Regions from separate parts of the Allobosea sp. ANAM02 genome, predicted to be linked through region 2. Evidence: riboswitches for the same ligand, from Rfam matches in the RefSeq annotation. Region 2 holds a riboswitch; the other holds the start of a gene.

Region 1 (4,401 bases), 1.0 Mb from region 2:
TCCCTGCATCCGTCGATGCGGTGGCGCTTGCGCCGCGCCGACGACGAAAGGCCCGACGAGGCTTCAGGGGCTCCCGGGCGCCTGCCTTCGTGGCTCGGCCTCGATCAGATATTCGATATGCCGGCGTCCCGAGGCTCCCGGACGGATCGAGACCGCGACCCCGAAGATGCGCTGGATCGCCTCGGCGGTCAGCACCTCTTCCGGCGCGCCCGCCGCCTGAAGGCGGCCCTCGTGCAACAAGGCGATCTCGTCGCAAAACATGGCGGCGAGGTTGAGATCGTGCAGCGCCATGATGCAGGTGATGCCGAGGCGCCGGACCAGGCTCAGGATCGAGAGCTGGTGCTGGATATCGAGGTGATTGGTCGGTTCGTCGAGGATCAGCTCGCTCGGCTCCTGCGCGAGCGCGCGGGCGATATGGACGCGCTGGCGCTCGCCGCCCGAGAGCGTGTGCCAGCACTGATCGTGGCGCTCCGTGAGCCCGACCCGCGCCAGCGCCTCGTTGACCGCCGCTTCGTCGGCCTCATTCCAGGAGGCGAGCGCGGCGCGATGCGGCGTGCGGCCGAGGCGGACGACATCGCAGACGGAGAGCTGGATCTCGGTCGTGGCCTGCTGCTCGACGAAGGCGAGACGCCGCGCGAGCTCGCGGCGCGGCACGGCGGCGATGTCGTTCCCGTCGAGCGTGACGACGCCGCTTGCGACATTGCGCAGGCGGCAGAGCAACCGGAGCAGGCTCGACTTGCCGGAGCCGTTCGGGCCGATCAGGCCGAGCACCCGGCCGGGCGCGGCCTCCAGCGTCACGCCGTCGACGATCATCCGGCCGCCGGCACCCCAGCGGATCTCGCGGGTCGCGAGCGTCATGCCGGCCTCCGGGCACGATAGAGAATCAATGCGAAGACCGGCGCGCCGAACAGCGCCGTCACCACGCCGATCGGCAGTATCTGCTGGGGTATCAGGATGCGGGAGAGGATGTCGGCAAGGATCATGAAGATCGCGCCGACGACGAGGCAGGCCGGCAGCAGGCGGGCATGGCCGGAGCCGACGAGGAAGCGCGCGGCATGGGGAATGATCAATCCGACGAAGCCGACCGTGCCGACGATCGAGACCATCACCGCCGTCATCACGGCCGTCGTTGCGAACAGCACGACCTTGACGCGCGTGACGGCGACGCCGAGCGAGGCCGCGGCATCGACGCCGAAGGCGAAGGCATCGAGCGCCTTGGCGTGAAGCATACAGATGGCGAAGCCGATGAAGGCGACCGGCGCCGCCATCCAGATGTCGGGCCAGCGCACGCCGCCGAAATTGCCGAGCAGCCAGAACATGACGCCGCGCGCCTGCTCGGCGCTGGCGAGCGTCGTGACGATCGTCGCGGTTGCCGCGTTGAAGAGCTGCGAGGTGGCTACGCCGGCGAGTATGACACGGTCGCTTGCCCCGCCCGCCCCAGCCGCCAGCATGGCGACGACGACGAGCGCGGCGCAGGAGCCGATGAAGGCGCCGGCCGAGACCGAGAGCACCGCGCCGCCGATGCTGATGCCGAGGATCAGCACCGCTACCGCGCCGGTCGAGGCGCCGGCCGAGATGCCGAGGATATAGGGCTCGGCCAGCGGGTTGCGCAGCAGCGCCTGCAGGATCGCACCCGACAAAGCGAGCGCGCCGCCGCAGAGCCCCGCCATCAGCGCGCGGCTCAGGCGATAATCGAAGATCACGCCCTGCTGGATCGCGCTGACGGGGAAGTCGAGATCGAACAGCCCGTTGCCGAGCGCCTTCAGGGCCGTATCCAGCGGGATGCGCATCTCGCCGATCGTCACCGCCAGCGCGACCGAGAACGTCAGCGCCAGCAGCGAGGCCAGTGCGATGCCGATCCGCGCCGGCCAGTTCGGCCCGTGGGCGGCGTGGCTCAACGCGAGATCCCGAAGCCGGCTATCGCCTTGGCCAAGATCTCGATGCCGTCGACCGTGTCGAGCCCGGCGCGGGTCGCGCCGACATCCATGATGACGACGCGGTTGTTCTTGACGGCGTCGAGCTTGCTGGCGACCGGATCGGTCTTCAGGAAGTCCAGCTTCTTCTCGATATCGTCGGCCGGGAAGCGGCGGCGGTCCATCTTCACGGTGACGATCACGGCCGGATTGGCGGCCGCGATGCTCTCCCAGCCAACCAGCGGCCATTCCTCGTTGGTCGAGATGACGTTGCGGGCACCGAGCTTGGACAGGATATAGGCGGGCACGCCGTTCTTGCCGGCCATGAAGCCGTCGCCCTTGATGTCCTTGCTGGAGAACCAGACGACCACCGGCACGTCCTGCGCCTTCAGCTTGGCGACCTGCTCGACCGCCTTGTCCTCGCGCGCCTTGAGCTCGGCGACAAGCTTCTCGGCCCGGTCGGCGACGTCGAAGATTTCGCCGAATTCGCGGATGTTGCGGTAGACCAGATCCATCGTGAACATCTGGGTTCGCACGCCGTCGCCGGCCCCGGAATTATCCTTGCCGACGCAATCGGTCGGCGAGACATAGCTCGGCACCTTGACCTTGGCGAACTGGTCGCGCTTGCCGACGATGCCGTTGGGCCCGACATGCCATTCGAACATCGCCGTGACGAGATCGGGCTCTTGCGCCAGCACCGCCTCAAAGCTCGGATCATTGTCGGCGAGGCGCTTCACCTTGGCATTGACCGCCTCATAGGGCTTGGCCACCGGCGAGAACCAGACCGCCGTGCCGACGACGCGGTCGCCGAGGCCGAGCGCGTAAAGGATTTCGGTCTGCGTCTGGCCGATCGCGACGACGCGCCTGGGCGCGGCGTTGAAGGTGATCGTCTCGCGGCAATTCTCCAGCGTCAGCGGATATTTCGTGGGCGCCGCCGTGGCCGTGCCGGCGGCGAGAGTGCCGAACAGCGCGGCGGCAGACAGGCGAAGCAGGGAATTGAACGGGCGCGCAGCCGGCATCGAGACCATCCGAAATGTAACAATGTTGCATTTCTGATAGAGCGCGCGGCCGGCGGCCGTCAAGCCGCCCCGAGCGGCCTGTGTGGTGGACTTCGTGAACATGGACTTCATCGCTCCCCGAGATGACGGCCGGGGCAGCTTGGGCATGTGGGACGGACAAGCGGCACGGGGCCGCCATCGACACACAGGCTCCGGAACACCCCGTCCGAAAGACGTCTTCGACGACCGGGGCAGGTCTCCTGGCTCGCGGGTCGATGCCGCTTCCGCCCGGCCTTCCCGGCGCGCAAAGCGCCAGTGGACGATGGACAGAGAGCTCGCCGCTTACAGTTGCGGGGGCAGCCTCGGCTTTGGCGCGGGTGGCGCCTCACCGAATTCCCTCTTAGCTCCGGGAGCAACCCGAAGAACCTCGATCAGCGCACACCCTATAAGGGCGCAACGCGGCGTCAAGCGGACATCGCGTCAGAGGCTCGGCGTAGCGTAGAGCCGCTTGCCGCCGACGGAGATCTCAACCTCCTGAAGATAGCCGCGCAGCGCCGTGGTCGCGACGGCGATGCCGAGACCGGGGACGTCGGGCGCCGCGACCTGCCCGTTCGCGTCGCGCTCCAGATGATTGGCGGAGATCGCGGTCGCGAGCGGCTTCGGCATCGCCGGGTATTCGCAGATTTTGTGCTCAGCCAGACCGGCATAAGGCTGGAGCGAGGCCGAGAGCGCGAGATGCGAGGTGAAGGTGTGGTTGACGAAGGTCACGCCCCTCGCGACGGCATAATCCGCTACCGCTTTGGACGGACCGATGCCGCCGATGCGCCCACAATCGATCTGGACATAGCCGATGCCGCCATAGTCGATGAGCTGCCGCGCCATCGACTCGTTATGAGCGCCCTCCCCGCCGGCCAGCCGGACCTTGGGGCTGCGTTTGGCAAGCGCGCCATAGGCTTCGAGCGCGCTGGCGTGGAAAGGCTCTTCGAACCAGAGCACGTTCGCCTTCTCCATCGCCGGCAGGCGGGCAGCGGCGCGCTCGACATCCTCGATGAAGATCTGGCCGGTATCGACGAGCAGGATGCCGTCCTGACCCAAGCCCTCGCGAGCGGCGACGAAATGCTCGGCATCGGCCTCGACGCTGCCCCGGCCGATCGGCCCCCAGCCGAACTTGGCGGCGCGGAAGCTGCGGCTGCGGGCATCGCGGGCGCGCTCTAGGGTTTCCTGCGCCGTGTCGCCGAACAGGACCGAGGCATAGGGGGTCTTGGGATGGCTTTTCGCGTAGCCGAGCAGGCGCCAGACCGGCTCGGAGCGCATCTTGCCGAGGATGTCCCAGAGCGCCATCTCGACGCCGGAGAAGGTATGCGGCGCCTGAAGCAGGTCCATCGAGTTATAGGCGACGGCCGCGGCGATGCGAGCGATGTCCTCAGGGCTTTCCAGAGTCTGGCCGAGGACGGAATCGGCGACCGGCCGGCAGACGCCATGCGACATCG
Region 2 (4,401 bases):
GTCCTCGAAGACCTCCTCCAGCGGGTTGTCGTGATCGACCGAGGCATCGGCCGCCTTCTGCGCCGCGAGCGCCTCGGGATCATCGGCGAACTGGCCCTCGGCCACGGCCGGGCCGTCGACCACGGCGATGACGCCGTCGACGGTGACCCGCGAGCGGATCGCCGGCCAGTTGAAGGCGGTGACGAGCGGCTTCGGCAGGGCGAGGCCGGAGGTCTCGATCAGGATATGCTCCGGCGGATTCGGCCGGTTGAGCAGCTTCTCCAGCGCCGGCACGAAATCGTCGGCGACGGTGCAGCAGATGCAGCCATTCGGCAATTCGACCACGTCCTCGTCGCTGCAGCCGGCAATGCCGCAGCCCTTCAGGAATTCGCCGTCGAAGCCGAGATCGCCGAACTCGTTGACGAGCACGGCGAGTTTCTTGCCCTGCGCGTTCTCGAGGAGATGGCGCACCAGCGTCGTCTTACCGGCGCCGAGGAAGCCGGTGATGATGGTGCAGGGCGTCTTGCTCAATGACGTCTTGCCCAGGTTCGTCGTCTGCGGAGCGTTCATGATGTCATCCTTGCTGGCGCGCCGGCAAAGGCGGCACGCGCGCGACCACGCCCTTGCGGAAGGACTGGGGCCGCTCTTTCCAGGGAACGATGCCGTTGGCGCTGGCGGCATAGGCCTCCGCGGCGCCGACGATCTCGTCGAGATGGGTGTCGGTGTCGAGATCGCCGATCAGATAGGTCCATTTGCCGTCGGCGCTGAGCGCGATGGTGCAGGGCCGCTTGCAGACGCAGAGGCACTCGACGGGCAGCACGGGGATCGTGCTGCCTTTTGCTTTGAGCTGCTCAGCGAGACGCTCGGCCAGCGCCAGTCCCGGCTGGTCATAGCCTTCCGGGAGATCGGCGCGGGCACGGCGGCAGGCCGTGCAGACATGGATGGTGAGGTCGCCCTCGGACATGGCTTGCCCTCAGGCTTCCGCGGAACGGCGGTTCGCCCAGGGCCATAGCACGCCGACCATGAAGGCGGTGGCGAGCCAGAGCGCCGCCTGGATGCCGAGCGAGAGCGCTGCGAAATGCGCGGCGACCTCGGCGGGCACCTTGCTCTCCGGCGCGGCCGGGTGCGGGGCGCCGACGACATGCGGCAGCACGATCAGGACGATGGCCACGAGCTTGAGCCAGGGCTGTTCGAAGCGCAGGAACATGAAGAGCCCGGCCGCGGTCGCGACGGCCGTCCAGAGCCACCAGAGCTGGCGCTGCTCCAGCGCGGCCGAGGCTGCGCCCGGCAGTTCGGGAGCCAGCCCCATCGCAGGCGCAAGCCCGAGCGCGAGGAAGCCGCAGGCGCCCCAGACGAGCGCGCTGCGCTGGTCGATGCTGTCGCCGGCCGCGATCATCCCGGCGAGCAGCAGCCCCGCGAAGCCGATCGCGGTCGCGATCGTCACCGCGCCGGTGAAGAGCGTGCGCTGGAGGCCGTCCTGCGGCTTCCACTCGGCATGGTCGTGGCCGGGCGCTTCGCCGGCCGGTCCATGCGCCAGGATGATTTTCGCCTCGTCGTCGAAACCGGCCAGCGTCGGCGCCTTCAGCGCGAGCGCCGCCTCATAGGTCTCGGCCTTGAGGATGAGAGGTGTGGTGGTGACATGCTGCAGGGCGGCGACGATCAAGCCAGCCAGAAGCCCGGCCAGGATGCTGACCGTGAGAACACGCGTGACCATGGATGCTTTCCCTCAGTGGCAGGGAAAGGCGAGGCCGTGACGGGTATCGTGCGCGGCGTTGTGGACATTGGTCGAGGCCGCGAAGCCGGTCGTGTAGATCAGCGCGACGCCGATCACGAGCGCGGCGGCGACCGCCTTGACGCGGTCCGAAACGCTGAGTGTGGGGGTGGGAACCGAAGCGGTGTTCATAAGCGTTCTCCGTGGCCGCCCCGCCGGCAGCCGGTTGGATCTCTGCGGGTCGACGGCAGGTCTCCTGGCTCGCGGACTTCGCGTCTCTCGCCGCCTTCCCGGAGCGAGCGCTCCAGTGGCCGATGGCGAAGGACATCCGCTTACAGTTGCGGGGGCAGCCGCGGTCTCGCACCGCGTTCCCTTTTCACCTCCTCGCGGAGGCACCGTCACGATCATCATTAGCTATCGCCGTGTTGCTGTGCAATGCAGTGCGCGATCTTCTTCGTGAGCCCTCATCCTGAGGAGCCGCGTCAGCGGCGTCTCGAAGGATGCTCCAGATGCCTCCCGAGCCTCCTGGACCATCCTTCGAGACGGCCCTTCCGGCCTCCTCAGGATGAGGGCTCAGGAAACGCAGCGGATATGATGCCGAACGAAATCCCCCACCTCACCCTCGTCCTCGGCGGCGCCCGTTCCGGCAAGAGCCGCCATGCCGAGGCGCTGATCGAGGCGTGGCCTTCGCCCTGGACCTATATCGCCACGGCGCAGGCCTATGACGACGAGATGCGCGCGCGCATCGCCGAGCATCGCGCCCGCCGCCCGGCCGGCTGGCAGACGGTCGATGCGCCGATCGATCTGGCCGGGGCCATCGCCACCCAGCCGGCCGGCCGGCCGATCCTGATCGATTGCCTGACGCTCTGGCTGACCAACCTGATCCTGGCCGAGCGCGACACGGCCGCCGCCCGCGAGGGCCTGATCTCCGCCTGCGAGCGCGTCTCCGCGCCGCTCGTGCTGGTCGGCAACGAGGTCGGGCTCGGCATCGTGCCGGAGAACGCGCTGGCCCGCCGCTTCCGCGACGAGGCGGGACGCCTGCATCAGGTGCTTGCGGCGCGTGCGGCCAGCGTGGTCTTCATGGTCGCCGGATTGCCGATGCGAGTGAAATGATGACGGACACTGACGACGCCGCCCGCCACAAGGCGAAGATGGAGAAGCGCAAGGCGGTGCAGGACGCCGAAGTCGCCTCCAAGACGCTCGAAAAGGGCCTGCTGATCGTCAATACCGGCCCCGGCAAGGGCAAGTCGACGGCGGCGTTCGGCCTGATCCTGCGTGCGCTCGGCCATGGCTGGCGCATCGGCGTGGTGCAGTTCATCAAGGGCGCCTGGTCGACCGGCGAGCGCAAGGCGCTGGAAGCCTTCGGCGACCAGGTGAACTGGCACAGCATGGGCGAGGGCTTCACCTGGGAAACGCAGGACAAGGCCCGCGACATCGCCGCTGCCGAGCGTGCCTTCGCCAAGGCCCGGGAGTTGATGGCCGATCCGGAGATCAGGCTGCTCGTGCTCGACGAACTCAACATCGCCCTGCGCTACGACTATCTGCCGCTCGCCGAAGTGGTGGCGGCGCTAGCCGCCCGCCGGCCGGACCTGCATGTCGTCGTCACCGGCCGCAACGCCAAGCCCGAGCTGATCGAGGCGGCCGATCTCGTCACCGAGATGACGCTGGTGAAGCACCATTTCGCGGCGGGCGTGAAGGCGCAGCAGGGGATCGAGTTTTAAGCCGCTTCCTCGTCGGCTGCCGGTCGTTTGCCCCATAACGAACGCGAACGGCGTTCGCGCGTTCATGTCCTCGATCATCGTTTTCGGGGGTGGGCCATGAGTGGTTTTCTCTGGGGAGAGCTGGATCTGCTGCTCAGGCTGCTGGCCGGCATGGCCGCCGGCATCGTCGTGGGCTGGGAACGGACCAACAGGCAGCGTGCCGCCGGAATCCGCACCTTCGGCCTGGTCGGGCTGGGTACGGCCGCCGCGGCGACGATCTTCAGCGGGCCACATGAGGCCGATGCCGCCAGCCGCGTCGTCCAGGGCCTGCTGACCGGGATCGGTTTCCTGGGCGCCGGCGTCATCGTGCTGCGTCGCGGCCATGCGACGCCGACGGGCCTGACCACCGCCGCGGCCATATGGGTCACTGCCGCGCTCGGCTGCGCCGCCGGGCTGGGCGATCATGCCATCGTGGCGTCGGCCACGCTGCTTGCGCTCGTCCTGCTCGCCATCGATCATTCCGTCGAGCGCTGGGCCGGTCGCGACAGGACGGCCAATTCCAGCGAGGCGCCGCCTTCGTGAGTACCTGAGGCGCCGCAGGGTGCCTCAAGGGGGCGCCGGAGCGTGCCGGAGGCAATCTCGCCCACGGCTTGCCGTGCTCCAATCCGGTCATTCCGATCCCAGCTCTTGACGGCGGCCAACTGTGTCTTCAAATTGAATCTGAATTCAAATTCAATTTCGAGATCAGCGATGGCCGGCACGCAGTCGAGGCACCCCCGCAAGGCCGGCAAGCGCGAGGCGATCCTCGCCGCCGCGCGCGGCATCGTCTCCGAGGTCGGCTTCCACGAGACCTCGATTGCGGCGGTCGCCGCCGCAAGCGGCGTCTCGACCGGCAGCGTCTATTCCTATTTCGCCTCCAAGGCGGAGCTGATGGCTGAGATCGTCGCGGCGGTCTCGTCGCGTGAGCTTTCCGTGCTACGTGAAATCGCTGCAAGTGACGCTCCCGTCGCC

The links. A riboswitch is a leader RNA that binds a small molecule or an ion and turns the genes downstream of it on or off. The one in region 2 is predicted to bind cobalamin.
Region 1: it holds a riboswitch for cobalamin, as region 2 does, so the genes downstream of both, OCUBac02_RS16615 (ABC transporter substrate-binding protein) here and OCUBac02_RS21370 (CbtB domain-containing protein) in region 2, are expected to answer to the same signal.

What each region holds. Positions count from the first base shown of each region.
Region 1 is NZ_AP022848.1:3,457,572-3,461,972, forward strand. Features, by position in the region: gene OCUBac02_RS16605 (ABC transporter ATP-binding protein) at 64-858, opposite strand; gene OCUBac02_RS16610 (FecCD family ABC transporter permease) at 855-1,898, opposite strand; gene OCUBac02_RS16615 (ABC transporter substrate-binding protein) at 1,895-2,932, opposite strand; cobalamin riboswitch at 3,145-3,356, opposite strand; gene OCUBac02_RS16620 (mandelate racemase/muconate lactonizing enzyme family protein) at 3,392-4,401, opposite strand, start outside.
Region 2 is NZ_AP022848.1:4,478,363-4,482,763, reverse strand. Features, by position in the region: gene cobW (cobalamin biosynthesis protein CobW) at 1-549, opposite strand, end outside; gene OCUBac02_RS21380 (DUF1636 family protein) at 554-943, opposite strand; gene OCUBac02_RS21375 (CbtA family protein) at 953-1,693, opposite strand; gene OCUBac02_RS21370 (CbtB domain-containing protein) at 1,706-1,882, opposite strand; cobalamin riboswitch at 1,920-2,105, opposite strand; gene cobU (bifunctional adenosylcobinamide kinase/adenosylcobinamide-phosphate guanylyltransferase) at 2,285-2,803, shown strand; gene cobO (cob(I)yrinic acid a,c-diamide adenosyltransferase) at 2,803-3,411, shown strand; gene OCUBac02_RS21355 (MgtC/SapB family protein) at 3,508-3,972, shown strand; gene OCUBac02_RS21350 (TetR/AcrR family transcriptional regulator) at 4,141-4,401, shown strand, end outside.